Regions from separate parts of the Streptomyces aquilus genome, predicted to be linked through region 2. Evidence: riboswitches for the same ligand, from Rfam matches in the RefSeq annotation. Region 2 holds a riboswitch; the other holds the start of a gene.
The links. Region 2 has a riboswitch for glycine ahead of gcvT (glycine cleavage system aminomethyltransferase GcvT). Riboswitches for the same ligand answer to the same signal wherever they lie in the genome.
Positions count from the first base shown of each region.

Region 1: linked by a shared signal. The riboswitch ahead of gcvP (aminomethyl-transferring glycine dehydrogenase) and the one ahead of gcvT (glycine cleavage system aminomethyltransferase GcvT) in region 2 are both predicted to bind glycine.

Region 1 covers NZ_CP034463.1:2,027,775-2,042,193, reverse strand. Annotated here, with positions in the region: gene EJC51_RS09430 (FHA domain-containing protein) at 1-15, shown strand, start outside; gene ftsR (transcriptional regulator FtsR) at 34-771, shown strand; gene EJC51_RS09420 (bifunctional nuclease family protein) at 849-1,322, shown strand; gene EJC51_RS09415 (MerR family transcriptional regulator) at 1,583-2,272, shown strand; gene EJC51_RS09410 (DNA polymerase IV) at 2,331-3,725, shown strand; gene EJC51_RS09405 (PRC-barrel domain-containing protein) at 3,828-4,205, opposite strand; glycine riboswitch at 4,337-4,433, shown strand; gene gcvP (aminomethyl-transferring glycine dehydrogenase) at 4,609-7,494, shown strand; gene EJC51_RS09395 (TOBE domain-containing protein) at 7,567-7,995, opposite strand; gene EJC51_RS09390 (TOBE domain-containing protein) at 8,056-8,451, opposite strand; gene EJC51_RS09385 (APC family permease) at 8,546-10,543, opposite strand; gene EJC51_RS49140 (hypothetical protein) at 10,960-11,082, shown strand; gene kdpF (K(+)-transporting ATPase subunit F) at 11,079-11,168, shown strand; gene kdpA (potassium-transporting ATPase subunit KdpA) at 11,177-12,856, shown strand; gene kdpB (potassium-transporting ATPase subunit KdpB) at 13,003-14,419, shown strand, end outside.
Region 2 covers NZ_CP034463.1:7,235,422-7,249,840, forward strand. Annotated here, with positions in the region: gene EJC51_RS33460 (AraC family transcriptional regulator) at 1-437, opposite strand, end outside; gene EJC51_RS33465 (zinc-dependent alcohol dehydrogenase family protein) at 540-1,538, shown strand; gene EJC51_RS33470 (NADPH-dependent F420 reductase) at 1,606-2,283, shown strand; gene EJC51_RS33475 (MOSC domain-containing protein) at 2,334-2,876, opposite strand; gene EJC51_RS33480 (glycoside hydrolase family 25 protein) at 2,904-3,461, opposite strand; gene EJC51_RS33485 (L-serine ammonia-lyase) at 3,546-4,913, opposite strand; gene glyA (serine hydroxymethyltransferase) at 4,973-6,235, opposite strand; gene gcvH (glycine cleavage system protein GcvH) at 6,250-6,627, opposite strand; gene gcvT (glycine cleavage system aminomethyltransferase GcvT) at 6,726-7,841, opposite strand; glycine riboswitch at 7,880-7,987, opposite strand; glycine riboswitch at 7,988-8,082, opposite strand; gene EJC51_RS33505 (AAA family ATPase) at 8,284-8,946, shown strand; gene EJC51_RS33510 (enhanced serine sensitivity protein SseB) at 9,022-9,807, shown strand; gene EJC51_RS33515 (enhanced serine sensitivity protein SseB C-terminal domain-containing protein) at 9,965-10,759, shown strand; gene EJC51_RS33520 (ABC transporter permease) at 11,073-12,080, shown strand; gene EJC51_RS33525 (ABC transporter substrate-binding protein) at 12,150-13,949, shown strand; gene EJC51_RS33530 (ABC transporter permease) at 14,060-14,419, shown strand, end outside.

The DNA of each region.
Region 1 (14,419 bases), 5.2 Mb from region 2:
CAGCGGGGCTACTGACCCCGTCAGGGAAGGTCCATGCTTCAAACACCGAGCGGCGGTGCCGGTCACGGTACCGCCGCCGCGGACAGTGGGCTGATGAGCATCGGCACGGTGCTCAATGTGCTGCGCGACGAGTTCCCCGAAGTCACCATCTCCAAGATCCGCTTCCTGGAGTCCGAGGGGCTCATCGAGCCGCAGCGGACCCCCTCGGGGTACCGCAAGTTCAGCGCGGGCGACGTCGAGCGTCTCGGGCATGTGCTGAGGATGCAGCGGGACCACTATCTGCCGCTCAAGGTGATCCGGGAGTATCTGGACGCCATGGAGCGCGGGGAGGCCGTGGCGCTGCCCGTGGTGGGGCGCCAGCGGGACGGAGAAACGCTTCAGGAGCCCTGGGAGGCCCCCACGGCCGCGCGGATCGGCCGGTCCGAGCTGCTGGCCGCCGCCGAGATCGGCGAGCAGGAGCTCGAGGAGTGGGAGTCCTACGGACTCATCGCCCCGCTGCCGGACGGGGCCTACGACGCCGAGGCGGTCACTGTGGCGGCACTCGTCGTCGAGCTCGGGCGGTTCGGGATCGAGCCGCGGCATCTGCGCGCGATGAAGGCCGCCGCCGACCGGGAGGCGGGGCTGGTGGACCAGGTGGTGGCCCCGCTGAAGCGGCACCGCAATCCGCAGACCCGGGCGCACGCCGAGGCCCGTACGAAGGAACTGGCGGGGCTCACGGTGAAGCTGCACGCGGCCCTGGTGCAGACCGCCCTCGGTGTGCGGCTGCCCTGAAGGGCGCGGACGCCGGATCGGGCCCCCGTTTCCTGCCCGACTACCCAAACGTCCCGGGCACGGCCTAGGGTTGCTGTGTGAACGAGCTCGATGTCGTAGGTGTCCGGGTCGAAATGCCCTCCAACCAACCGATCGTGCTCCTGCGTGAAGTGGGAGGCGACCGCTACCTCCCCATCTGGATCGGGCCGGGGGAGGCGACGGCGATCGCCTTCGCCCAGCAGGGCATGGCCCCCGCACGACCGCTGACCCACGACCTGTTCAAGGACGTGCTGGAGGCCGTCGGCCAGGAGCTCACCGAAGTGCGCATCACGGATCTGCGTGAGGGCGTCTTCTACGCGGAACTGGTCTTCGCGAGCGGCGTGGAGGTGAGCGCCCGGCCGTCCGATGCCATAGCGCTGGCCCTGCGCACCGGAACGCCGATCTACGGCAGCGACGGTGTGCTCGACGACGCCGGGATCGCGATCCCGGACGAGCAGGAGGACGAGGTGGAGAAGTTCCGCGAGTTCCTCGACCAGATCTCGCCCGAGGACTTCGGCACCAGCAGCCAGTGAGACGGGGGCCGGCCCGGTGGACTCGCCGTCCGTGACGGGTCGGCTGTGTCCGGTCACCACGGAAATGCCGGCATTTGCCACCGGCGTGTGAGAGCGTCCTACGGCCCGCCCCGAGCGCATTCGGCTAGCCTTTCCCCGCGGTGGGGTACGGCAAACCACTCCTAGGGTGATTATCACTCGGCGTGCCGAGTGTGGCGATCGTTGACGCACCCCGGGTGACTGCCTACCGTCGAGAAGGCAGGTCAAGGACGGAGGTCGGCGTGAGCAGCAGCGGCGGCGGTACGGCTGGGGGTGCCCCCGGACGGAGTCTCGGGGCAAGCGGTCCGTACCCTCCCCCGAGCTCTCAACTGCGTTCGAGTTGGGGGGATCCCCAGCACAGCAACGCGGCCGATCACGCTCCGCAGCGACCGGCGGCCGTGCCGAGCAGTGGCGGAGGGGCGACGTCCATGGCGTCCGAGCAGATCGGCTACCGCGGGCCGACGGCCTGTGCGGCCGCCGGCATCACCTATCGGCAACTCGACTACTGGGCGCGCACCGGGCTCGTCGAGCCGAGCGTGCGGCCCGCCTACGGGTCGGGGACGCAGCGCCTGTACAGCTTCCGGGACGTCGTCGTCCTGAAGGTCGTCAAGCGGTTCCTCGACACCGGTGTGTCGCTCCAGAACATCCGTACCGCCGTGCAGCACCTGCGGGAGAGCGGTTTCCGGGACCTGGAGCGCATGACGCTGATGAGCGACGGTGCCACGGTCTACGAGTGCACCTCGCCCGACGAGGTCCACGCGCTGCTCCAGGGCGGGCAGGGCATCTTCGGGATCGCCGTGGGCGTGGTGTGGCGGGACGTCGAGAGCGCGTTGTCCCAGCTGCACGGGGAGCGGATCGACACCGGGGAGACGCTGGTGGGGCACAACCCCGCCGACGAGCTGGCGCGGCGGCGGGGCAATCGGGCCGTTTGAGGCTTTGCCCGGGGGATTACCGAGGGCATTGTCAGTGGCGTAGGGCAGCATCGGACATGTGAGAACCGCGCCCACGATCCTGCATCTCGACATGGATGCCTTCTTCGCCTCCGCGGAGCAGGCGTCCAAGCCGAGTCTGCGTGGGAAAGCCGTCATCGTGGGCGGACTGGGGCCGCGCGGTGTGGTGGCGACCGCGTCGTACGAGGCACGGGTTTTCGGGGTGCACTCCGCGATGCCGATGGCCCAGGCGCGGCGGCTGGCGCCCAATGCCGCGTATCTCGTGCCGCGCTTCGGGTTCTACCGGGCGATCAGCGAGCAGGTGATGGGGCTGCTGCGGGCGCTGTCGCCGTTGGTGGAGCCGTTGAGCCTCGACGAGGCGTTCGTGGACCTGGAGGCCGGGGGTGCGGCCTGGGACGAGGCGTCGGCGCGGCTCGCGGGGGAGAAGCTGCGCGCCGACATACGGGCGGTCACCGGGCTGACGGGATCGGTGGGACTCGCGGCGTCCAAGATGCTCGCGAAGATCGCGTCCGAGCAGGCCAAGCCCGACGGTCTGGTGGTGATCGACCCGGGGAGCGAACGGGAGATGCTCGGGCCGATGTCCGTGCGGATTCTGCCGGGGGTGGGGCCGGCGACGGGCGACCATCTGCGACGGGCCGGCATCCACACGGTCGACGAGATCGTCGAGGCGGGCGAGGACGAGCTCGTACGGCTGCTCGGGAAGGCGCACGGGCATGGGCTGTACGCCATGGCGTTGGCGCACGACGAGCGGCCCGTGGTGGCGGAGCGGGAGACCAAGTCGGTGTCGGTCGAGGACACCTACGACGTGGACATCCACGACCGGCTGCGGGTGGGGATGGAGGTGCAGCGGCTGGCCGACCGGTGCGTGCGGCGGCTGCGGGGAGCCGGGTTGTCGGGGCGGACGATCGTGCTGAAGGTGCGGCGGTACGACTTCTCGACGCTGACCCGGTCCGAGACCTTGCGGGGGCCCACCGATGATGTGGCCGTCGTGCGGGAGGCCGCGGCTCGGTTGCTGGAGTCCGTGGACACGACGGGGGGTGTGCGGTTGCTGGGGGTGGGGGTCTCCGGGCTGGCCGACTACACGCAGGAGGATCTGTTCGCGCAGGCTGCGGGGGATCTCGGCGAGGTTGCCGAGGAGGACTCCGGGGAGGTGGCCGACGAGAGGGTGGAGGTGCCTGTCGAGCGGCGGTTCGCCGCGGGGCATGACGTGGTGCATGCCGAGTTCGGGCACGGGTGGGTGCAGGGGAGTGGGCTGGGGCGGGTGACGGTGCGGTTCGAGACGCCGGATTCCGAGCCGGGGCGGGTGCGGACGTTTCGGGTTGACGATGAGTTGTTGGCTTTGGCTGAGCCCTTGCCGTTGGTGCCGGTGGAGTCGGCGGAGGGTGAGGCAGCCGGCCTTCGGCCGGATTTGATTTCCCACCCGCACCACCCGTGACAGTTTCGCTGTCGGGTGCGGGCCCGTGGGCGCTCGGGAGCAGGGTGCGGTCGGCTGTGCGCGTTCGAGTGTGTGTGAGGGCCTCGCCGCGGGCCGCCGCTGTCAGGCTTCTGCTTCCTCCGTGCCCGCCAACTTGCCGAAGTCCCTGTCCGGGAGCGGCGGGGGTGAGGCCACGTCCAGGCCGTAGTGGTGGTACAGCTGGAGTTCCTGGTCGGGGGAGAGGTGGCGGCCGACGCCGAAGTCGGGGGCGTCCTTGATCAAGGAGCGGTCGAAGGGGACCTGAAGGGTGCCCTCGATCAGTTCGCTGGGCTCCAGGGGGACGAAGGCGTCCCGGGAGAACAGGCCGGTGCGTATGGCCGCCCACTCCGGCACTCCGGTCGCGTCGTCGAGGTAGACCTCGTCGATCGTGCCGATCTTGGTGCCGTTGCGGTCGAACGCCTTGCGGCCGATCAGGTTGCGCGGATCGATGTCGGTCTGCACGGGCCCTCCACTAGGTCGCCACTCGCAACTCATCCGTAAGCACTACAAAAGAGCACATTAGGGCCAGTGGCCACTCGAGGACTCCTCAAGGGATCGACTTTTTGTGCGCTGGTAGGCTGGCAAGCGGCTGTTGACCCTGTGCGGGAGAGTCCTCCGGAGAACGTCCGGGGGCGCCGAAGGAGCAAATCCTCCCCGGAATCTCTCAGGCCCACGTACCGCACGGACGAGGTCACTCTGGAAAGCAGAGCGGGTGTCGACGGCTTCCGCTCTCACCGACGGTGAAAGCCGGGCACCCTCGGGTGTCCCGGTGAAGCTCTCAGGTTGAGATGACAGAGGGGGAGGCCGCCGGGACCCGCAGCCGTGGTGTCCCTCGAAGGTCGCGTCAGACCAGGAGGCCTCCGCAATGACCGCCCACCGCACTCCGCTCACCGAACTCGAGCAGGGGATTCCCTTCGAGCAGCGTCACATCGGCCCCGACCACGAAGCCCGGGCCAAGATGCTCGCGCAGGTCGGATACGGCTCGCTGGACGAGCTCACCGCCGCCGCGGTGCCGGATGTGATCAAGAACGCTGACGCCCTCGATCTGCCGGGCGCGCGGACCGAGGCCGAGGTGCTCGCCGAGCTCCGCTCGCTCGCCGATCGGAACCAGGTGCTCGGGTCCATGATCGGCCTCGGGTACTACGGGACCTTCACCCCGCCCGTCATCCTGCGCAACGTCATGGAGAACCCCGCCTGGTACACGGCGTACACGCCCTACCAGCCCGAGATCTCCCAGGGCCGGCTCGAGGCCCTCCTCAACTTCCAGACCATGGTCGCCGAGCTCACCGGGCTGCCGACCTCCGGTGCCTCGCTGCTCGACGAGGGCACGGCCGCCGCCGAGGCGCTGGCGCTGTCCCGGCGCATGGGCAAGAACAAGAAGGGTCTGTTCCTCGTCGACGCGGACGCGTTGCCGCAGACCATCGCCGTGATCCAGACGCGGGCCGAGCCGACCGGCGTCGAGGTCGTCGTCGCCGACCTCAGCGACGGGATTCCCGCCGACATCGCCGCGCGTGAGATCAACGGCGTGCTCCTCCAGTACCCGGGCGCCTCCGGTGCCGTACGCGACATCAAGGCGGTCGTCGACCAGGCGCACGAACTCGGTGCCCTCGTGACCGTCGCCGCCGACCTGCTCGCGCTGACGCTGCTGAAGTCGCCCGGGGAGCTCGGGGCCGACATCGCCGTCGGGACCACGCAGCGGTTCGGTGTGCCGATGGGCTTCGGCGGGCCGCACGCCGGTTACATGGCGGTGCACGAGAAGTTCGCGCGCAGCCTGCCCGGGCGGCTCGTGGGCGTGTCCGTGGACGCGGACGGCAACAAGGCCTACCGGCTCGCCCTGCAGACCCGTGAGCAGCACATCCGGCGGGAGAAGGCCACCAGCAACATCTGTACCGCTCAGGTGCTGCTCGCTGTCATGGCGGGGATGTACGCCGTCTACCACGGCCCGGAGGGGCTGAAGGGCATCGCCCGGCGGACCCATCGCTACGCCCGTGTCCTCGCCGCGGGGCTTGCCGCCGGTGGGGTCGAGGTCGTGCACGGGGCCTACTTCGACACCCTGACCGTGCGCGTGCCCGGCAAGGCCGGTGAGGTCGTCGCCGCCGCCGAGGCGAACGGGGTCAACTTGCGGCTCGTCGACGCCGACCACCTCTCCATCGCCTGCGACGAGACCACCAACCGGGCTCAACTCGGCGCCGTATGGGCGGCGTTCGGGGTCGAGGGGGACGTCGAGGCGCTGGACGTCGCGGCCGAGGACGCGCTGCCGGATGCGCTGGTGCGCGACGACGAGTTCCTGACCCACCCCGTCTTCCACCAGTACCGGTCCGAGACCGCGATGCTGCGCTATCTGCGCCGCCTCGCCGACCGGGACTACGCGCTCGACCGCGGCATGATCCCGCTGGGCTCCTGCACCATGAAGCTCAACGCCACCACCGAGATGGAGCCGGTCACCTGGCCGGAGTTCGGGCAGCTGCACCCCTTCGCGCCCGCCGCGCAGGCGCAGGGCTATCTGACGCTCATCCGGGAGCTGGAGGAGCGGCTCGCCGAGGTCACCGGCTACGACAAGGTGTCGCTCCAGCCCAACGCCGGGTCGCAGGGTGAGTTGGCCGGGCTGCTCGCCGTACGCGGGTATCACCGGGCCAATGGCGATGAGCAGCGGACGGTCTGTCTGATTCCGTCCTCCGCGCACGGGACCAACGCCGCCAGCGCTGTCATGGCGGGCATGAAGGTCGTCGTCGTCAAGACCGCCGAGGACGGTGAGATCGACGTCGAGGATCTGCGGGCGAAGATCGAGCAGCACCGGGACGAGCTCGCGGTGCTCATGATCACGTACCCCTCGACGCACGGCGTGTTCGAGGAGCATGTCGCCGACATCTGCGCGCAGGTGCACGAGGCCGGCGGTCAGGTGTACGTAGACGGCGCCAACCTCAACGCCCTGGTCGGGCTTGCCAAGCCCGGGCACTTCGGCGGCGACGTCTCGCACCTGAACCTGCACAAGACGTTCTGCATCCCGCACGGTGGCGGCGGGCCGGGCGTCGGGCCGGTGGGCGTGCGGGCGCACCTGGCGCCGTACCTGCCGAACCACCCGTTGCAGCCCGCGGCCGGGCCCGAGACCGGTGTCGGGCCGATTTCCGCCGCCCCGTGGGGCTCGGCGGGGATTCTGCCGATCTCCTGGGCCTACGTGCGGCTCATGGGCGGCGAAGGGCTGAAGCGGGCCACGCAGGTGGCCGTGCTGAGCGCCAACTACATCGCCAAGCGGCTCGAGCCGCACTACCCCGTGCTCTACACCGGGCCCGGTGGGCTGGTCGCGCACGAGTGCATCATCGACCTGCGGCCGCTGACCAAGGCGACGGGTGTGAGCGTGGACGACGTCGCCAAGCGGCTCATCGACTACGGGTTCCACGCGCCGACCATGTCGTTCCCGGTGGCCGGGACGCTGATGATCGAGCCGACCGAGTCCGAGGACCTCGTCGAGCTGGATCGGTTCTGCGATGCGATGATCGCCATTCGCGCGGAGATCGAGAAGGTCGGGTCCGGGGATTGGCCGGCGGAGGACAACCCGCTGCGGAACGCCCCGCACACCGCCGCGGCGCTCGGTGGCGAGTGGGCGCACGCGTACAGCCGTGAGGAGGCGGTGTTCCCGAGCGGGGTCGTGGTGGCCGACAAGTACTGGCCGCCGGTGCGACGGATCGACCAGGCCTTCGGGGACCGGAACCTGGTGTGCTCGTGCCCGCCGCTGGACGCTTACGAGGACTGAGGCTGACTGTGCTCGGTGAGAGGGCCCCGCTTTGGCGGGGTCCTCTCGTTTTTCGGGGTTACGTCGGTGGCGTCACGCTGTGGAAAGGGAGACCTCGGTCGACTTGATCAGGGCCACGACCGGGGTGCCGGGCGCGAGGCCGAGGTCCGTGGCGGCGTCCTTGGTGATGGCCGCGGTGAGTTCGATGTCGTCGAACGCGATCTTCACGGAGGCCATCGCGGCGCCGGTGGCGATGGTGGTGACCGTGCCGGGGAGCTGGTTGCGGATGGAGAGGCCGGAGAGGGCCTCCGCCGCGCCGGTGGCGAGGGCCACCTCCGTTGACTTCACCAGGGCACGGACGGGGGAGCCCGGGGCGAGGCCGAGGGCGGTTACCGCTTCCCTGGTGATGGCCGCGGTGAGGTTCCGGCCGCCGGTGAGGCGGATTCCCACGGTGGCCATCACCTCGCCGGAGGTGACGGACGTGACGGTGCCGGGGAGTTGGTTGCGGATGCTCAGGGTCATGGGCATCAACCGTAGGGGTCTGGGTGGGTTGTGCCAGGTATGTGTAGGGTCGTGGCTTTTCTACGTCCGGTCGATGTGGACGTTCGTCGACTTCACGCGGGCCGTGGCCTCCATGCCCACCTCCAGGCCGAGTTCCTCGACCGCCTCGCGGGTGAGGAGGGAGACGAGGCGGTGCGGGCCGGCCTGGATCTCCACCTGGGCGGCCACGTCGCCGAGTTTGATGGCGGTGACGATGCCGGGGAAGGCATTGCGGACCGAGGTGTACGACGGCTCGTCGTCGGCCGCGGTGCCCTTGGCCAGCTCTACGGAGAACGCGGCGAGGTCGCGGCCGTCGATGAGGCGGCGGCCGCTGTCGTCGCGGTGGGTCGTGACGCGGCCGGCGTCCGCCCAGCGGCGGGCGGTGTCGGGGCTTACGCCGAGCAGGCGGGCGGCCTGGCCGATCGTGTAGGACTGCATGCGGTCACGATAGTGGTGGGGTTTTGGATGCGGGTGCGGGTGGCCCCGTGGGGGCTTGGCGCCGTTGGCGGCCGCGGCGGACGGGTCGGGAGCTTCAGCCTGTGTGGACCCTTGGGCGGCGGGACCTGTCCGGCTCTGCTTCTCGTAGGACCTCTCGCGTCACCGGGGCCACCTCGCCCTGGCCGAAGAGGAAGAAGCGGAGGAAGTTGGCGAAGGGGCTGCCCTCGGTCCACTCGAAGTAGATGTGCGGGGTGCACTTCGTCGTGTCGCGGACGTGGAGGAGCAGGGCCGCCAGGGCGTTGGGGATGGAGGACGACTCCAGGGTCAGGATGCGGTACCGGTTGTGCAGGACCTCGCCGCGGACCGTCAGGCCGGCCTCGAACTCCGAGGGGTCGGTGACCGTCACCTCGACGAAGACGAAGTCCTCCTGGCCGGGGATGTCGTTGTCCTCGCGGATCTGCTCGATCTTGTCGCGGTACTCCGCCTTGTCGCGGTTGTCGGGCTCGTTGGCGATGAAGCGGATCTTGCGGCTGGCCATGTCCCTGATGAATCGTTCCGCCATGGGATCGAGGCTCACACTGGTGACGCGGAGCTCGAAGGCGCGGGCCAGCCGGGAGAGCAGCGAGACCAGGATGATGCCCGCGATGAAGCAGGCGCCGATCTTGACGCCGTCCGGGCGCTCGATGACGTTGACGACCGTCGTGTAGAGGAACACCGCGGAGATGACCGCGAAACCGATCGTCCAGCCCCGCTGGCCCGCCTTGCGCGCCGCGATCGTCACCGCGATCGCCGCCGAGCTGATCAGGACGAGGACGCCGGTGGCGTAGGCGCCGCCCTGGGCGTCCACGTCGGCGTCGAAGATCCAGGTGACCAGGAAGGCGATCAGGGTGAAGACGATCACCATGGGGCGTACGGCGCGGGCCCAGTGCGGGGCCATGCCGTAGCGGGGGAGGTAGCGCGGCATCAGGTTGAGCAGGCCTGCCATCGCGGAGGCGCCGGCGAACCACAGGATGGCGATCGTCGAGACGTCGTAGACCGTGCCGAAGGCGCCGCCCAGGTACTCGTGCGAGAGGAAGGCGAGGGCGCGGCCGTTGGCCTGGCCGCCCGACTCGAACTCCTTCTCCGGGATCAGGAGGGTGGTGATGAAGCTGGTCGCGATCAGGAAGCAGCTCATGATGAGCGCGGCCGTGGTCAGGAGCTTCTTCGTGTCCCTGATGCGGCCTGCCGGGTTCTCCTCCGTCTCGCCCGGGTCGCCCTTGACGTGCGGCATGACCGCGACGCCGGTCTCGAAGCCGGAGAGGCCGAGGGCGAGCTTCGGGAAGACGACCAGGGCCACGCCGATCATCACGAAGACGTTGCCGTGCTCGGCGGTCAGGGCGCTGGACCAGTCGGTGACCACGTGGCCGGCCGTGATGACGTGCCACAGGCCGACGATCACGACGACGACGTTGAGCGCCAGGTAGATGCCGACCAGGGCGACCGCGACGCCGATGGCCTCCAGGAAGCCCTTCAGGAACACCGCGCCGAGCAGCGCCACCAGGATCAGGGTGATCAGCATCTGCTTGTCGTGCAGGGCGCTGTTGAGGTGCGGGTTCTCGACGAGGTGGGTCGAGGCGTCCGCGGCGGACAGGGTGATGGTGATCAGGAAGTCCGTCGCGGCGAAGCCGAGCAGGGTCAGGACGAAGAGCTTGCCCTTCCAGAAGGTGAGCAGGCGCTCCAGCATCGCGATCGAGCCCTGGCCGTGGGGGCTCTCCTCGGCGACACGGCGGTAGACGGGCAGGGCGCCCGCGAGGGTGACGATCACCAGCACGATCGTCGCGATGGGGGAGAGGAGGCCGGCCGCGAGGGCCGCGATGCCCGGCTGGTAGCCGAGGGTGGAGAAGTAGTCGACACCGGTGAGGCACATGACCCGGTACCAGGGCTGGCCCTCGTGCTCCAGCTTGGATGCCTTCTGCTCCGCCGGCTGGCCCTGGCCCTGGCCCTGGTCCTGGCCCTGGCCCTGGCCCTGGTCCTGGCTTTTGGCCATGTCGGACAGGCCCTCCAGCATCCAGGCGCGCAGGCGACTGGGAGGGGGGTGTTCGGTGGTGGCCATCGGGGGCTCCTGATGCGCGGCTCGGAGTGCGGTTCCGTACGGTTCCGGCCATCACACGGACGGCGGCTTCAGCGTAAGCGGAGAGTGACGCATGGGCCCACGGATCAGGGGGTCGGGGGCGTCAAAAGTCCGTTAAGACTGGGGGTGCGGGCCCCTGTCGCGCGTCAAGGATGGAGCGTGTGGGGTGGGTGGCCGTCGGTTGCGCTGTCCGGGGGACGGGGTGGTGGGGCGGGAGAGGGGCGGACACCCAGCGTCACGCCGGGTCGTCGGCAAGCGGTCGTCGGCGCACCCCGTCAGGGGCTGAGCCTGCCGACCGTCCGGGGCCTGGGCGTCAGGGAGGCGTCAAGGGTGGGCCGTGGGCCGTATGGGAGGTGTCAACGGCGGGGGATCCCGGGCGGTGCGGAGGTTTGCTCGGAGTGTCCCTGTTCGAACGAACCTCACTCCAGGAGCTCACGATGGCCGATCTGGCCTTCGTCGTCGTCACGATCGCGTGCTTCGCGCTGGTGGCTCTCGTCGCCAAGGGGGTGACGAAGCTGTGACCGCCGAGAACATCGTCGGCCTCGTCGTGGCCGTCGCCCTGCTGGGCTATCTCGTCCTCGCCCTGATCTTCCCGGAGAGGTTCTGAGAGCTGACATGGGTCCCGTCCTCGCAGGCGTCCTCCAACTGCTCGCCCTGATCGGCGCGCTGGCTCTCGCCTACATCCCCCTCGGCACCTACATGGCCAGGGTCTACTCCACCGACAAGCACTGGCGCGTCGAGAAGTGGATCTACCGGTGCATCGGCGCCGACCCCGACACGCAGATGCGCTGGACCGCGTATCTGCGGGGCGTCCTCGCCTTCTCCGCGGTGGGCGTGCTCTTCCTCTACGCCCTCCAGCGGCTCCAGGGCGTGCTGCCCGGCTCGCTCGGGTTCGCCTCCATCGACCCGGACCAGGCGTTCAACACCGCCGTGTCCTTCGTGACCAACACCAACTGGCAGTCGTACTACGGCGAACAGGCCATGGGGCATGTCGTGCAGACGGCCGGCCTGGCGGTGCAGAACTTCGTCTCAGCGGCCGTCGGGATCGCCGTCGCGGTGGCGCTCGTGCGCGGGTTCGCCCGGTCGCGGACCGGTGAACTCGGCAATTTCTGGGCCGACTTGGTGCGGGGTGTCGTACGCATCCTGGTGCCCGGGGCCTTCGTCGCCGCCATCGTGCTGGTCGCCTGCGGTGCCATCCAGAACTTCTCCGGGATTCATGAAGTCGGGCAATTCTTCAACGGGCACAGCATGGGGGGTTCGCAGCAGTGGAACGGCGGTGCCGTCGCCTCGCAGGAGGCCATCAAGGAACTCGGCACCAACGGCGGCGGCTACTTCAACGCCAACTCCGCCCACCCGTTCGAGAATCCCACACCCTTCACCAACCTCTTCGAGATCTTCCTGATCCTCGTCATCCCGTTCGCCCTGACCCGCACCTTCGGCATCATGGTCGGTTCGGTCAAGCAGGGCTACGCGATCCTCGCGACGATGGCCACCATCTGGATCGGTTTCACCGCGCTGATGATGTGGACCGAGTTCGCGCACCACGGACCGGCGTTCGACATCGCCGGCGGGGCCTATGAGGGCAAGGAGGTCCGTTTCGGCGTCGGTTCGTCGTCGATCTTCGCGACGGCGACCACTCTCACCTCGACCGGTGCCGTGGACTCCTTCCATTCCTCCTTCACCGGCCTCGGCGGCGGCATCGCCATGCTCGGCATGATGCTGGGCGAGATCGCGCCCGGCGGCACCGGCTCCGGCCTCTACGGCATGCTGATCATGGCGATCATCGCGGTGTTCATCGCCGGTCTGATGGTCGGTCGTACGCCCGAGTACCTCGGCAAGAAGATCGGCGCCCGCGAGATCAAACTGGCCGCCTGCTACATCCTCGTCACCCCGGCACTGGTGCTCGTCTTCACCGCGGCCGCGATGGCGCTGCCGACCCCGGGCCACTCGATGACGAACAGCGGGGCGCACGGCTTCTCCGAGATCCTTTACGCCTATACGTCCGCCTCCAACAACAACGGCTCGGCCTTCGCCGGGCTGAACGCGGACACGCAGTGGTTCAACTCGACGCTCGGCCTCGCCATGCTGCTGGGCCGCTTCCTGCCGATGGTGTTCGTGCTGGCGCTCGCCGGTTCGCTCGCCGGGCAGAAGCCGGTGCCGGCCACCGCGGGCACCCTGCGCACCGAGAAGCCGCTGTTCACCGGTCTGCTGGTGGGCGCGATCCTCATCATCACCGGGCTGACCTACTTCCCGGCCCTGGCGCTGGGGCCGCTGGCCGAGGGGCTGGCGTCATGACCACCGACGTGACCCAGTCCGACGAGTCCAAGTCCCACGAGACCCAGTCCGACGAGACCCAGTCCGACGAGACCCAGTCCGACGAGACCCAGTCCGACGAGACCCAGTCCGACGAGACCCAGTCCGACGTAAAGAAGCAGGACTCCATGTCCACACCCACATCCACCCTTGCGCCCCACCAGGACGCGCCCACCGGGCACAACCCACCGGAGGGCCGTGTCGGAGCCGGCCTGTTCGATCCGAAGCAGCTGCTGAAGTCGCTGCCGGACGCCTTCCGCAAGCTCGATCCGCGGGTGATGGTCAAGTCCCCCGTGATGTTCGTGGTGTGGATCGGGTCCGTGCTGACCACGGTGTTCTCCTTCAAGGACCCCGGCGACTGGTTCGGCTGGACCATCAGCGCCTGGCTCTGGCTGACGGTGATCTTCGCCAACCTGGCGGAGGCCGTCGCCGAGGGGCGTGGCAAGGCGCAGGCCGACACCCTGCGCAAGGCCAAGACCGACACCGTGGCGCGCAAGGCAGACGGGAGCGTGGTCGCCGGCACCGAGCTGAGGATCGGTGACCTGGTCGTCTGCGAGGCCGGCGACATCATCCCCGGCGACGGTGACGTCGTCGAGGGTGTCGCGTCCGTCGACGAGTCGGCCATCACCGGTGAATCCGCCCCGGTCATCCGGGAGTCCGGCGGCGACCGCAGTGCCGTGACCGGCGGTACGAAGGTGCTCTCCGACCGGATCGTCATCAAGATCACGACGAAGCCCGGCGAAACCTTCATCGACCGGATGATCAACCTGGTCGAGGGCGCGGCCCGGCAGAAGACGCCGAACGAGATCGCGCTCAACATCCTGCTGGCCTCGCTGACGATCGTCTTCCTGCTGGCCGTGGCCACGCTGCCGCCGCTCGCCGACTACGCGGGCACCCACCTGACCATGGTCGTGCTGGTCGCGCTGCTGGTCTGCCTCATCCCGACGACCATCGGTGCGCTGCTGTCGGCCATCGGTATCGCGGGCATGGACCGGCTGGTGCAGCGCAACGTCCTGGCGATGTCCGGCCGTGCGGTCGAGGCCGCCGGTGACGTCTCCACGCTGCTGCTCGACAAGACCGGCACCATCACCCTCGGCAACCGCCAGGCGGCCGAGTTCGTGCCCGTGCGCGGCACGACCGAGGCCGAGGTCGCCGACGCCGCCCAGCTCTCCTCGCTGGCCGACGAGACGCCCGAGGGCCGCTCCGTCGTCGTCCTGGCGAAGGAGAGGTACGGACTGCGCGAGCGGCACCAGGGTGAGCTCGCCGGGGCCGAGTGGATCGCCTTCACCGCGCAGACCCGGATGTCGGGTGTGGACGTCGACGGGCGCAGGATCCGCAAGGGGGCGGCCGGTTCGGTGATCGCCTGGGTGGCCGAGCAGGGCGGTGAAGTCGCCGCGGACGCCCGGGAGGTGACCGACCGGATCGCCGAGGCGGGCGGTACTCCGTTGCTCGTGGCCGTCGAAGACGCCCAAGGTGCCCGGGTGTTGGGTGTCATCCACCTCAAGGACGTCGTCAAGGACGGCATGCGGGAGCGGTTCGAGGAAC
Region 2 (14,419 bases):
GTGGCCCGCAGCGACCGGTGGGCGCCGACCCTGGCGGGCAGGTGCACGACCTCGGGCAGTTCGGTCAGCAGGGGGTGGGCCCGGCTGCGGTCCAGCCAGTAGGCGCCGCACAGCAGGACCGTGTCCGACACGGCGTCCCGTAGGGGAGGCGGGGGCGGGGGCGCGTCCGGCTGGAACCGTATGACCTCCGGTTCCACGTCCGGCCCGCTGGTCAGCGCGTACCCCCGCCCGTGGGCCAGGAACACCACGTCCCCCGCCGCGAGCGCCACCGGTTCGCCCGTCGAGGGCAGCAGCCAGGCCGAACCCCGCAGCACCACATGGAACCCGGCACCTTCGGAGTCCTCGATCCGCATCCCCCAGGGCGCGTACTTGTCCCGCCGGCCCGAGTGCGGCCGCCCGGTGCGCATCGCGGCGATCGCGTCGCTCAGTACGTCCATGTCCCCCACCGTAGCCGGGAGTTGACGGGCGAAGACGTACGGACAGGAAAGGGAGACCGGCGGACATGGATCGTCTTCGCCACGGCTCCTAGCGTGGACGCCATGTCAACTACCGCACGTACCGTGCTCTTTCACGAAACAGGCGGACCCGAGGTGCTGTCCATCGAGGACGTGCCGGTGCCCGCCCCCGCGCCGGGCCAAGTGGCCGTCCGCGTCGAGGCGTTGGGCCTCAACCGCGCCGAGGCCCTCTTCCGCTCCGGCACTTACTACTACCAGCCGTCCCTGCCCGCCTCCCGTCTCGGCTACGAGGCCTCCGGCGTCGTCGAGGCGGTCGGCGAGGGCGTCACCGAACTCGCCGTCGGCGACCCGGTGACGACCGGACCCGGCATCGAGATGAGCGCCCAGGGGGTGTACGCGGAACGGGTCGTCCTGCCCGAGACCGCGGTGCTGCCCCGCCCCGCTTCCGTGGACGCCGTCACGGGGGCGGCGTCCTGGCTGACCTACACGACCGCCTACGGCGCCCTCCTGGAGACGGCCGGGCTCAGGCCCGGCGACCACGTCCTGATCACCGGGGCGTCCAGCGGGGTCGGCACGGCGGCGATCCAGGTGGCCCGCCGCATCGGCGCGATCCCGCTGGCCACGACCCGTACGGAGGCCAAGCGGCAGGGGCTGCTGGAGGTGGGGGCGGCGGAGGTGATCGTCTCGGACGGGGACGCCGAGACGGTGGCCAAGGAGGTCGGGCGGCTCACCGGAGGGCGGGGTGCCGAGGTGATCTTCGACGCGATCGGCGGCCCCGGCTTCCGCCCGCTGGCCGGTGCGCTCGCGGAGGGCGGTTCGGTGGTGGCCTACGGCTGGCTGGACCGCCGTCCCGCCGAGATCCCCTGGAACTGGCCGTTCACGATCCACACGTACGCCAACATGATCCTCACCGGGACACCGGGCGGGCGCCGGCGCTCCACCGCGTTCCTCAACGCGGGCCTGGCCGACGGCGGCTTCCGGCCGGTCATCGCCGAGGTCTTCGAGGGCCTGGACCGCATCCGGGACGCCCACCGCCTGATGGAGTCGAACCGGCACACGGGAAAGATCGTCGTCCGGATCTGAGGCCCCCCGGAATACCTCCCCGCCGACCCGGGTTGACGCCACTCAGACGCATGCACATGCATCGAATCTGGGAAGGTCTGTCATGAAGATCGGCATCATCGGCGCGGGAAACATCGGCGGCAACCTCACCCGGCGGCTCACCGCCCTCGGGCACGAGGTGGCGGTGGCGAACTCGCGCGGCCCGCACACCCTGACCGCGCTCGCGGAGGAGACCGGCGCGACGCCCGTCCCGGTCGAGGAGGCCGCGCGAGGCGCTGAAGTGGTCGTCGTCACGATCCCGCTCAAGGCGATCCCCGACCTGCCGAAGGGCGTGCTCGACGGCGCGGCGGACGGCGTGGCCGTGATCGACACCGGCAACTACTACCCGAAGCAGCGCGACGGCCGGATCGCCGGGATCGAGGACGAGGGCCTGACGGAGAGCCGCTGGACGGAACGGCACCTCGGCCACCCCGTCATCAAGGCCTTCAACGGCACCTACGCCCAGGACATCCTCGACCGCCACCGCCCGGCCGGCGCCCCCGACCGCCAGGCCCTCCCGGTCGCCGGCGACGACGAGGCGGCCAAGGCGAAGGTCCGCGCCCTCATCGACGAACTCGGCTTCGACACGGTCGACGCGGGCGGCCTCGACGACTCCTGGCGCCAGCAGCCGGACACACCGGTGTACGGACTGCGCGAGGGTGTCGACGGGGTGACGAAGGCACTGGCGGAGGCGAGCCCGGAACGCAAGCCGGAGTTCCGCGGCTGAATCGAGCCCGGAACGCAAGCCCCAGTTCCGTGCCTGAGACCGGTCCGGGATCAGACGATCTCCAGCGGCACGTGCGGCCCGTCCGGGAGCTCCACCTCGATCCCGTCACCGGGCCGCACGACCCCGCCCTCCAGGACGACGCTCATGATCCCGCCCTTGAGCCGGAGCTTCCCGTCGGCATCGCGGGTGACGACCTGCTTCAGCAGCCCTTGCCGGAAGTTGTCGATCTGAAGACAGGGGTTGCGCAGCCCGGTCACCTCGACGACGGCCCGCTCGCCGAGGTGCAGCCGGGTTCCGACGGGCAGCGCGAGCAGATCGATGCCCCGCGTGGTGACGTTCTCCCCGAGCTCCCCGGCGCCGACCTCGATGCCGGCTTCCCGTACCTCGTCGAACAACTCCTGGTGCAGAAGGTGCACTTGGCGCAGATTCGGCTGCGAGGGGTCCCTCGCCACCCGGGACCGGTGCTTCACCGTCACTCCGGCGTGCACATCCCCCTCGACCCCGAGCCCGGCGAGCAGCGTGATGCTCTCCCGGTTCGGCTTGGTGAAGGAATACGTCCCGTTGCTGCTGACCGCAGTGATCTGCCCACCCATGGCGCGGACTCTATAGCAGGCGTCTGATCAGGCGTCCTCGGCCCACTCGCGCAGGGCGGCCCTGCTGGAGAAGTTCGCCACGTCCTTGTCCAGTGGATCGTCGGTGTACTGGTGGAAAAGCCACTTCGCCTTGATGCGGGGCTTGCCGGCCGTCACGTAGTCGGCGATCCACAGGCCGTCGCCGTCGTAGGAGGTCGTGTCGATGTTCAGCCAGTAGTTCCGGTTCGTGTAGAGGACGACCCGGTTGTTCGGCCGCAGCTCCTTCACCTTCCGGATGAAGCGGTCCTTCTCCGCGTTGCTCGCGTGCGTGCCCTCGCCGGTGGTCTCCCAGTCCACGGCGAGGATGTCGCCCGCCCGTTCCGGGGCCTTGCTCACGAAGTACTCGGCCTGGGCGGTCAGGTTGCCCGGCCAGAGGAAATGGTAGAAGCCGACGACCAGACCGGCGTCGCGGGCCCGCTTCGTCTGGGCCGCGAGTTTGGGGTTGGTGTACGTACGGCCCTCCGTCGCCTTGACGAAGACGAAGGAGAGGCCGTCGGTGGAGTAGGAGGAGGACTGGTACGCGCTCACGTCGATGCCGCGCAGCATGGGGGGACTCCCTGAAGTGCCGTAGGGGAACAGGGGGTGGCGGGTGAATCGCCAACCACCTTGGCACGCGGGCCCCTTGCCCGTTCAGCACTCGATGATGTTCACCGCGAGACCGCCACGGGCCGTCTCCTTGTACTTCACGCTCATGTCGGCGCCGGTGTCCTTCATGGTCTTGATGACCTTGTCGAGGGACACCTTGTGGGAGCCGTCGCCGCGCATCGCCATGCGGGCGGCGGTGACCGCCTTCACCGCGGCCATGCCGTTGCGTTCGATGCACGGGATCTGGACCAGGCCGCCGACCGGGTCGCAGGTCAGGCCCAGGTTGTGTTCCATGCCGATCTCGGCCGCGTTCTCCACCTGCTCCGGGGAGCCGCCCAGCACCTCCGCCAGCGCCCCCGCCGCCATCGAGCAGGCCGAGCCGACCTCGCCCTGGCAGCCGACCTCGGCGCCGGAGATGGAGGCGTTCTCCTTGAAGAGCATGCCGATCGCGCCGGCGGCGAGCAGGAAGCGGACCACGCCGTCCTCGTCGGCGCCCGGCACGAAGTTGATGTAGTAGTGCAGGACGGCCGGGATGATGCCGGCCGCGCCGTTCGTCGGGGCGGTCACCACGCGTCCGCCGGCCGCGTTCTCCTCGTTGACCGCCATCGCGTAGAGCGTGATCCACTCCATCGCGTGGGCCAACGGGTCGCCCTCCGCCCTCAGTTGACGCGCCGTCACGGCCGCCCGGCGCTTGACCCTGAGCCCGCCCGGCAGGATGCCCTCCCGCGACATGCCGCGCGAGACGCACGCCTGCATGACCCGCCAGATGTCGAGGAGCCCGGACCGGATCTCCTCCTCCGTGCGCCAGGCCCGCTCGTTCTCCAGCATCAGCGCGGAGATCGACAGACCCGTCTCCTTCGTCAGACGCAGCAGCTCGTCGCCGGTGCGGAAGGGGTACTTCAGGACCGTGTCGTCCAGCTTGATGCGGTCCGCGCCCACCGCGTCCTCGTCCACGACGAAGCCGCCGCCGACCGAGTAGTACGTCTTCGACAGCAGCTCCGCCCCGGACGCGTCGTACGCCCACAGCGTCATGCCGTTCGCGTGGTACGGCAGCGCCTTGCGGCGGTGCAGGACCAGGTCGTCGTCGAAGGAGAACGCGATCTCGTGCTCGCCCAGCAGATTCAGCGAACCGTTTCTCTTGATCGCCTCGATCCGCTCGTCGGCCGTCTCCACGTCGACGGTACGAGGGGACGCCCCCTCCAGACCGAGCAGCACCGCCTTGGGGGTGCCGTGGCCGTGGCCGGTCGCGCCCAGCGAGCCGTACAGCTCCGAGCGGACGGCCGCCACCGAGGACAGCACGTCCTCGTTGCGCAGACGGCGGGCGAACATGCGGGCCGCGCGCATCGGGCCGACCGTGTGGGAGCTCGACGGGCCGATGCCGATCGAGAACAGGTCGAAGACCGAGATGGCCACGGGAACTCCTTCAAAAAGGGTGGGGGCACACATCGTCGGGTGCCCCCACCAGGGAACTACTACTTGCTCAGGCCGGGGTACAGCGGGTGCTTGTCGGCCAGGGCCTTGACCCGGGCCTTCAGGGATTCCACGTCGTACGACGGCTTCAACGTCTCGGCGATCACGTCTGCGACCTCGGTGAAGTCCTCGGCCGTGAAGCCGCGGGTGGCCAGCGCCGGGGTGCCGATCCGCAGGCCCGACGTCACCATGGGCGGGCGCGGGTCGTTGGGGACGGCGTTGCGGTTGACCGTGATGCCGACCTCGTGGAGACGGTCCTCGGCCTGCTGCCCGTCCAGCTCCGACTCGCGCAGGTCCACCAGGATCAGGTGCACGTCCGTGCCACCGGAGAGCACGTTGACCCCGGCCTCCCGGGCGTCCGCGGCGGTCAGACGCTCGGCGAGGATGCGCGCACCCTCCACCGTACGCCGCTGGCGCTCCTTGAACTCCTCGCTCGCGGCCACCTTGAAGGACACCGCCTTCGCCGCGATCACATGCTCCAGCGGGCCGCCCTGGAAGCCCGGGAACACCGACGAGTTCAGCTTCTTCGCGAAGTCCTTCCTCGCCAGGATGATGCCGCCGCGCGGGCCGCCCAGGGTCTTGTGGGTCGTGGAGGTGACCACGTCCGCGTGCTCGACCGGGTTGGGGTGCAGCCCGGCCGCGACCAGGCCGGCGAAGTGCGCCATGTCGACCCACAGGTAGGCGTCGACCTCGTCGGCGATCCGGCGGAACTCGGCGAAGTCCAGCTGCCGCGGGTACGCCGACCAGCCCGCGATGATCACCTTCGGGCGGTGCTCCTTGGCCAGGCGCTCCACCTCGGCCATGTCGACCAGACCGGCGTCGTCGACGTGGTAGGCGACCACGTTGAACTGCTTGCCGGAGAAGTTCAGGCGCATGCCGTGGGTGAGGTGGCCGCCGTGCGCCAGGTCCAGGCCCAGGATGGTGTCGCCGGGGGCGGCCAGCGCGAACAGGGCGGCCTGGTTGGCGGAGGCGCCGGAGTGGGGCTGGACGTTGGCGTACTCGGCGCCGAACAGCTCCTTGATCCGGTCGATGGCGATCTGCTCGGCGACGTCGACGTGCTCGCAGCCGCCGTAGTAGCGCCGGCCGGGGTAGCCCTCGGCGTACTTGTTGGTCAGGACCGAGCCCTGCGCCTCCATGACCGCGAGCGGAGCGAAGTTCTCCGACGCGATCATCTCCAGCGTGGACTGCTGACGGCCCAGCTCGGCGTCGACCGCCGCGGCGATCTCCGGGTCGAGCTCATGCAGGGGCGTGTTCAGTGCGGACATCAGGTGCGGACTCCTCAGCCGGCGGAAAAGGCGGTGTACTCGTCGGCGGAGAGCAGGTCGGCCGGCTCCTCCGCGACGCGTACCTTGAACAGCCAGCCGCCCTCGAAGGGGGCGGAGTTCACCAGCGACGGGTCGTTGACGACGTCCTCGTTGACCTCGGTTACCTCACCGGAGACAGGGGAGTACAGGTCGCTGACCGACTTGGTCGACTCCAGCTCGCCACAGGTCTCGCCCGCGGTCACCGTGTCACCGACCTCGGGGAGCTGGACGAAGACGACATCGCCGAGCGCGTTGGCCGCGTGCTCCGTGATACCGACCGTCGAGACGCCGTCCTCGGCGCCCGACAGCCACTCGTGCTCCTTGCTGTAGCGCAGCTGCTGGGGGTTGCTCATGGCCTGAATTCTCCTGTACGCGGGGGACTGCTGATGAATGGGGGACTGCGGAAGGCGTGCGTGAGCAGCGTCCGTGTGCTCAGCATCACCTACGGCGGCTACTTCTGACGCTTGTAGAAGGGCAGCGCCACGACCTCGTACGGCTCGTGGCTGCCCCGGATGTCCACACCGACACCGGTCGTGCCCGGCGCGGCGTGCGCGGCGTCGACGTACGCCATCGCGATCGGCTTGCCCAGCGTGGGCGAGGGGGCGCCGGAGGTGACCTCGCCGATCACCTGGCCGTCGGCGACGACGGCGTACCCGGCGCGCGGGACGCGGCGGCCCTCGGCGACCAGGCCGACGAGGACGCGCGGCGGCGCGGTCTCGGCGCGGGCGGCAGCCTCGGTGAGCGCCTCGCGGCCCACGAAGTCGCCCTCCTTCTCGAACTTCACCACCCGGCCGAGCCCGGCGTCGAAGGGGGTGAGCGAGGTGTTCAGCTCGTGCCCGTACAGCGGCATGCCCGCCTCCAGGCGGAGCGTGTCCCGGCAGGACAGCCCGCACGGGACCAGGCCGACGCCCTCGCCCGCCTTGGTCAGGGCCTGCCACAGCTCGACGGCGTGCTCGGGCTTCACGAACAGCTCGAAGCCGTCCTCGCCGGTGTAGCCGGTGCGGGCGATCAGCGCCGGGACGCCCGCGACCGTGCCGGGCAGCCCGGCGTAGTACTTCAGGCCGTCGAGGTCGGCGTCGGTGAGGGAGGCGAGGATGCCGGGGGACTCGGGGCCCTGGACGGCGATCAGCGCGTAGGCGTCCCGGTCGTCGCGGACCTCGGCGTCGAAGCCGGCGGAACGCTCGACGAGCGCGTCCAGCACCACCTGGGCGTTGGAGGCGTTGGCGACGACCATGTACTCGGTCTCTTCGAGCCGGTAGACGATCAGGTCGTCGAGGATGCCGCCGTCCTCGCGGCAGATCATGGTGTAGCGGGCGCGGCCGACGCCGACGGAGGCGATGTTGCCGACGAGGGCGAAGTTCAGCAGGGCGGCGGCCTGCGGCCCGGTCACCGTGATCTCCCCCATGTGGGAGAGGTCGAAGAGCCCGGCCTTCGTGCGCACGGCGTTGTGCTCGTCGCGCTCGGAGCCGTAGCGCAGGGGCATGTCCCAGCCGGCGAAGTCGGTCATCGTCGCGCCGAGCGCGCGATGCAGGGCGTCGAGCGCGGTCAGGCGGGGTTCGTTGCTCATCGGACGGTCTTCTCCCAAGGCATGACGGGCGAGGTCGTTCCTCCCCATCTGTCATCGGAACCTGAGAGGTTCGCCATGACCGCGGGGGACATGACTTGCACCTTGGGTGGAGCCACCGGAAACGGTGACCCGCTTTTCAGATGTGCCTCGCCCGCGCGGTAACGGGGCCTGAGAGATTCAAGGGAGGGACTTGCTCCTTCGGCGCCCCAGCCAGTGGTGGGGACTCTCCCGCGCGGATTCGAACGGCCGGTATGCAGTTGGCGCGGACATCATTGCACGCATCGGGCACGGGCGGCAGGGCCGCATCGGCCGCTCCCGTCACCGCCCCCTTTGTGACTGGCTTGTGGCAGGACGAGCACCAAAACAAGAGAGACACCTCATTACCTTCTCTTTACGCTCGGTGGGGAGGGGAACCCCTCGACCCAGGAGGAGGACGATCACGGTGAACAGGCCCACTGCGTACGCCACCACCTCGGCCGTCGCGCTGCCCGCGCAGCCGACAGCTCCGGCCCAGGAAACCTGCGCACCGCAGCCGGTCGTCCGCGACCTGCGCGACCGTGCCGGCCACAGCCCGCGCGCCCTGCTCTTCGCCCCCGACGACCTGGTCGTGATCACCGGCCTGCCCGGCAGCGGCAAGTCCACCCTGATGCGACGCGCCGTCAAGGGCATCCGGATCGACTCCCAGGACACCCGCGACCGCTGGGACGCCCGGGCGCCCCGCTTCCTGCCGTACGCGGTCTACCGCCCCCTCGTCCGCGCCGCCCACTACCTCGGCCTGTACCGCGCCCTGCGCTCCGGCCAGGGGGTCGTGGTGCACGACTGCGGCACCCAGTCCTGGGTGCGCGGCTGGCTGGCCCGCGCGGCCCACCGCCGCGGCGGCACCCTGCACCTGCTGCTGCTCGACGTCACCGCGGACACGGCGCTCCAGGGCCAGCGCGAGCGCGGCCGGGGCGTCTCACGCTATGCCTTCCTCCGCCACCGCACCGCGGCCGCCCGCCTCATCCGCTCCGCCGAGAAGGGCGAACTGCCGCAGGGCGTGGGCTCGGCCGTGCTCCTGGACCGGGCGGCGGCGGACGCCCTGCGCAGGATCGGGTTCACGGGCTGACGACCAGGGCACCCCGGGGCCCGCACCCGTTAGCCTTTCAGCCACATCAGCGGTACTCGGCAGGCGGACGGACAGATGGACTTCCCGGCACAGGACTTCCCGGCACAGGCGCACCCTCATCCGCACGGCGGCGGATGGCCCGGCAACGAGCTGGAGGAGGTGCTCTCGGCCGCCCTCGGCGTGCCCGGCGCCGGCGGCCGGATCATCGAGGTCCTCGGCCGCAGCTTCGTCTGGGTCCCGCTGCCGAACGGCGGCGGCGCCCACACCGGCCCGCTCGACCTGCCCACCTTCGAGATCGAGGGCCAGGCCTACGTCCCGGTCTTCAGCTCCGAGGAACAGTTCCGCCAGGTCGCCGGCGCGCACATGTCGTACACGATCGCCCCGGCGGTGGAGTTCGCGCGCGGCCTCCCGCCGCAGGTCGGCATCGCCGTGAACCCGGACGGCGTGGTCGGCGTCCCGCTCCCGCCGGAGGCCGTGGCGGACCTGTGCCGGGTCGGCCGGACCCCGCTGGACGGCCCCAACAGCGGCGGCCGGGTCAAGCTCTACGAGCCCGACTGGCAGGACGACCCGGTGGACTTCCTCGCGGCCGCCGCCGCCGAGTTCGCCGCGACCGGAGTCGTCCTGACGGCCCGCCGCTGTCTCGCGGCGATCGAGACGGCCGACCCGGTGATGTTCGTGGGCGTGGAACTCTCCCTGTGGGAGGGCGACTTGCGTACCCTCCCGATGGACGCCCTGGGCCGGGCCCTGGGCCAGGCCCCGGTGGCCTGGCCGGTCAACCTGGTCCTGCTGGACGTGGCGGACGACCCGGTGGGCCATTGGATGCGGGAAAAGGTACGTCCGTTCTACATGCAGGGTCACTAGGACGCGGGCAGGGGCGGGGGGCTGTGCCGATGTGCGGCTCCGCCGCGGGGGCGCGACAAGCCCCCACGACCCGCACCCCGCAGACCACCGCAAGCCCCGAGCTCCCAACGCTTAAGCTGTTTCCGTCCATGAAACTTTCCCGAAGGGGCGGTAGAAGGTGAGTGCCAGCGGCACAGCGACCGGCACGGTCGAGCACATGCTGCGCCAGGTGACGCCGGGGCGCTACGACGCCTACGAGGCACTCCTCCGCGCCCTCGCCACCCCCTCCTCCGGCCAGGTCTGGATGCTCCTCTGGCACGGCCAGTCGGGCTCCCCGGACGCCCAGTACGGGAACATGGAGGTCGACGGCTACGGCTACGCGCCCTGCGTCACCTCCGCCCAGGAACTCTCGGCGAGCGGCTGGAACCGCTCGTACGAGGTCGTCGACGGCGTCGACGTCGCGCGCACCCTCTACCCCGACCACTACGGTCTCTGGCTGAACCCGCACGCCCCCGGCGGCGGCGTCGGCATCCCCTGGCTCGACCTGCGCCGTATCGCCACCGGTCTGGAGCGCCAGCCCGCCGGCCCCCTGCGCCTGTCCGAACCCGGCATCGAGATCCCGCAGTTCTACGCCCTGATCGCGCACAACGCCCACCGCACCCCGGCCGTCCGCTCGCTGCGCCGCGCCTGGGTGCAGCCCGCGCTCGGGGCGCCGTACCTCGCCATCGGTCTCGACGTCTACGACACCAGCCCGCCAGCGGTGGACTCGGTGCGCGCGATGATGCAGCAGTCCATCGGCGCGGTCCCGGACGGGCTGCCGGTGTCGACGGTCGCCATGTCCGACGAGTACGACCCGGTCGCGATGTGGATGCGGGCCGGCGCCCGCCCCTTCTACGACCGGGAGGCGCACGCGGCCCCGGCGCAGGCTCCCGCGGCCGGGTACGGCTACCCTCCGGCGCCCGCCGGCTACTGAGGAGTACCGGTCACAGACTCCCGTGTTACGGGAGTGTGTCTGCGCGCGTAGATCGGGGCGGAAGGCCCCACGAGGTCCGGATTGCCCCAACTGGCCCGCGTCCGGCGGCTGTTACCCGCTGTCCGGATAACGGAACCCTGCAGCCCGCATCACGTTTATGCATCCTTTCCTCGTCAAGTCTGGCAACAGATCGCCAAAGCGTTGAAGACTCCCGCACCAGGGGTGGGTTCGCCCCTGTGTACGACGGACTGATCACGCCGCTACAGCGGCAAGTGCGGGCCGGCTACCGCCGGTTGAGAGGGGTCCCTGCCAGATGACGGCACCATTGCACGAGCCGACCGCGGAAGCGGCCCCGAGCGCGGCCGAAGAAGCGGCGGTCAACGCCGGCGCCAAGGCCGTACAGGGGCGTTCCCTGGGCCGGATCGCCTGGGAGCGTTTGAAGCGGGACAAACTCGCCCTCGCGGGCGGTGTCGTCGTGCTCGTCCTCATCGCGGTCGCGCTGCTCGCGCCCGTGATCACCAGCCTGTACGGGCAGGACCCGAACGCGTACAACGACAAGGACCTGATCGACCCGCTGTTCGGCACCCCCAAGGGGTCCTTCGGCGGCATCAGCGGCGACCACTGGCTGGGCGTCGAGCCGGTCAACGGCCGCGACATCTTCGCGCGCATCGTCTACGGCGCCCGGATCTCGCTGCTCGTCGGCTTCCTGTCCGCGATCGTGGCCGTGATCATCGGCACCGTCCTGGGTGTCCTGGCCGGCTTCTTCGGCGGCTGGGTCGACTCGGCCATCAGCCGGGTCATGGACGGTCTGCTGGCCTTCCCGCAGCTGCTGTTCATCATCGCGCTGGTCTCCGTCATGCCGAACAACATGCTGGGACTCTCCGGCACGGGCGTGCGCCTGTTCGTGATGATCCTCGTCATCGGCTTCTTCGGCTGGCCCTACATCGGACGCGTGGTGCGCGGCCAGACGCTCTCGCTGCGCGAGCGCGAATACGTCGAGGCGGCCCGCTCCCTCGGCGCCGGGCGGCTCTACATCCTGTTCAAGGAGCTGCTGCCCAACCTGGTCGCGCCGATCATCGTCTACACGACGATGATGATCCCCACCAACATCCTCACCGAGGCGGCGCTCAGCTTCCTGGGCGTGGGCGTCAAGCCCCCCACGGCCTCCTGGGGGCAGATGCTCTCGAACGCGATCGACTACTACAAGTCGGACCCCACCTACATGGTGGTCCCGGGTGTGGCGATCTTCATCACCGTTCTGGCCTTCAACCTCTTCGGCGACGGCGTGCGGGACGCGCTGGACCCGAAGGGCTCCCGCTGAACTGCCGTACCAAAAGCGTCCCGTGGCACCGACACGGGGTCTCTCATCAAATCCGGAGGATCCGAGATCGTGACTACCCAACGCACCTCAGGGCGGCGGAAGCAGGCATTTGCCGCTGCCGCCGCGGTCGCCGCGCTGCTGACCACGGCGGCGTGCGGCGGCGGCAACGACGACGGCGGTGACAAGGGCTCGGCGACCGGCGCGGCCGGCTTCAACGCCGCGAACAACAAGGTCGCCCAGGCCTCGCTCGCCAAGAAGGGCGGCGAGCTGAAGTTCGCCGGTGCCCAGGACGCCGACTCGTGGGACACCACGCGCGGTTACTACGGCTTCATGTGGAACTTCGCGCGCTACTACAGCCGCCAGCTCGTCACGAACGCCGCCGAGCCGGGCAAGAAGGGCACCGAGCTCACCCCGGACCTCGCCACCGGTCTCGCCAAGGTCACCGACGACGGCAAGACCTACACGTACACCCTGCGTGACGGCATCACGTGGGAGGACGGCAAGCCGATCACGTCGAAGGACGTCAAGTACGGCATCGAGCGCGTCTGGGCGCAGGACGTGCTGTCCGGCGGCCCCGTCTACGTGAAGGACGTCCTCGACCCGAAGGGCGAGTACAAGGGCCCCTACAAGGACACCTCCGCCGACAAGCTCGGCCTGAAGGCGATCGACACCCCGGACGACAAGACCATCGTCTTCCACCTGCCGCAGGCCAACGCCGACTTCGAGGAGATCCTCGCCCTGGTCTCGGCCTCCCCGGTCCGCCAGGACAAGGACACCAAGTCCAAGTACGGCCTGAAGCCGTTCTCCTCCGGCCCGTACAAGTTCCAGTCGTACAGCCCGGGCAAGGACCTGGTCCTGGTCCGCAACGACAAGTGGAGCCAGGCCTCGGACCCGATCCGCAAGGCGTACCCGGACAAGATCTCGGTCAAGTTCTTCTCGAACGCCAACGACCTGGACGCTCGTCTGCTCGCCGGTGACTACGACCTGGACATCAACCAGACCGGTCTGTCCCCGCAGGGCCGCACCACCGCCCTCCAGGAGCACAAGGCCAACCTGGACAACCCGGTCTCCGGCTACATCCGCTACGCGACCTTCCCGCAGAGCGTGAAGCCGTTCGACAACGAGCACTGCCGCAAGGCCGTGATCTACGGCGCCGACCACGTCTCGCTGCAGACCGCGCGCGGTGGCCCGGTCGCCGGTGGTGACATCGGCACCAACATGCTCCCGCCGACCGTCCCCGGTTCCGAGGGCCAGTCGTACGACCCGTACGAGCTGAACGGCGCGAACAAGAACGGCAACGTCGCCAAGGCCAAGGAAGAGCTGAAGGCCTGCGGCAAGCCGAACGGCTTCAAGACCACCATCGCGGTCCGTAACAACAAGCCGGTCGAGGTCGCGACCGCCGAGTCCCTCCAGGCCTCCCTGAAGAAGATCGGCATCGACGTCAACATCGACCAGTACGACGGTTCGCAGACGTCCGGCATCATCGGCAGCCCCTCGAACGTGAAGAAGAAGGGCTACGGCATCATCATCATGGGCTGGGGCGCCGACTTCCCGTCGGTCCAGGGCTTCGGTCTGCCGCTGTGGGACGGCAAGTACATCCTCGAGAGCGGCAACAACAACTTCGCCCTCATCGACGACAAGAAGATCAACGGTCTGTTCGACACCTACGTGAAGACGCAGGACGACGCGGGCAAGCTGGCGATCGCCAAGGACATCAACCACGCGGTCATGGAGGGCGGCTACTACCTGCCCTTCGTCTTCGAGAAGTTCGTCAACTGGCGCGGTGACCGCCTGGCCAACGTCTACACCTCGGACGGCTACAGCGGTATGTACGACTTCGTGAACCTCGGTCTGAAGTCCTCGAAGTAATCCCGGCACACCCGCCGTACGGCACGAAAGGCAGGTGAAGGCCGGCGACGCGGGAGCGCGGGCCACCGGAAGACCTCCGGTGGCCCGCGGCCCGCGGCGGGCCGAGAGCTGTGCTCGCTTACCTCATCAGGCGGCTGTTCGCCGCCGCAGTGATGCTCGTGGTCATCATCATGGTGGTCTTCGGCATCTTCTTCCTCGTCCCCAAGTGGGCGGGCGTCGACGTCGCCTTGAGCTTCGTGGGCAAGCAGGCCGACCCGGCCGCCGTCGAGGGCGTGCGGCAGAAGCTCGGCCTGAGCGACCCGATCTACTCCCAGGTCTGGGAGTTCTTCAAGGGTCTGTTCGCCGGTCGCACCTACGTGGGCGGTGGCGACTCCGTGCACTGTGCCGCGCCGTGCTTCGGGTACTCCTTCCGCACCGAGCAGGCCATCTGGCCGGTGATCACCGACCGCTTCCCGGTGACCCTGGGTCTC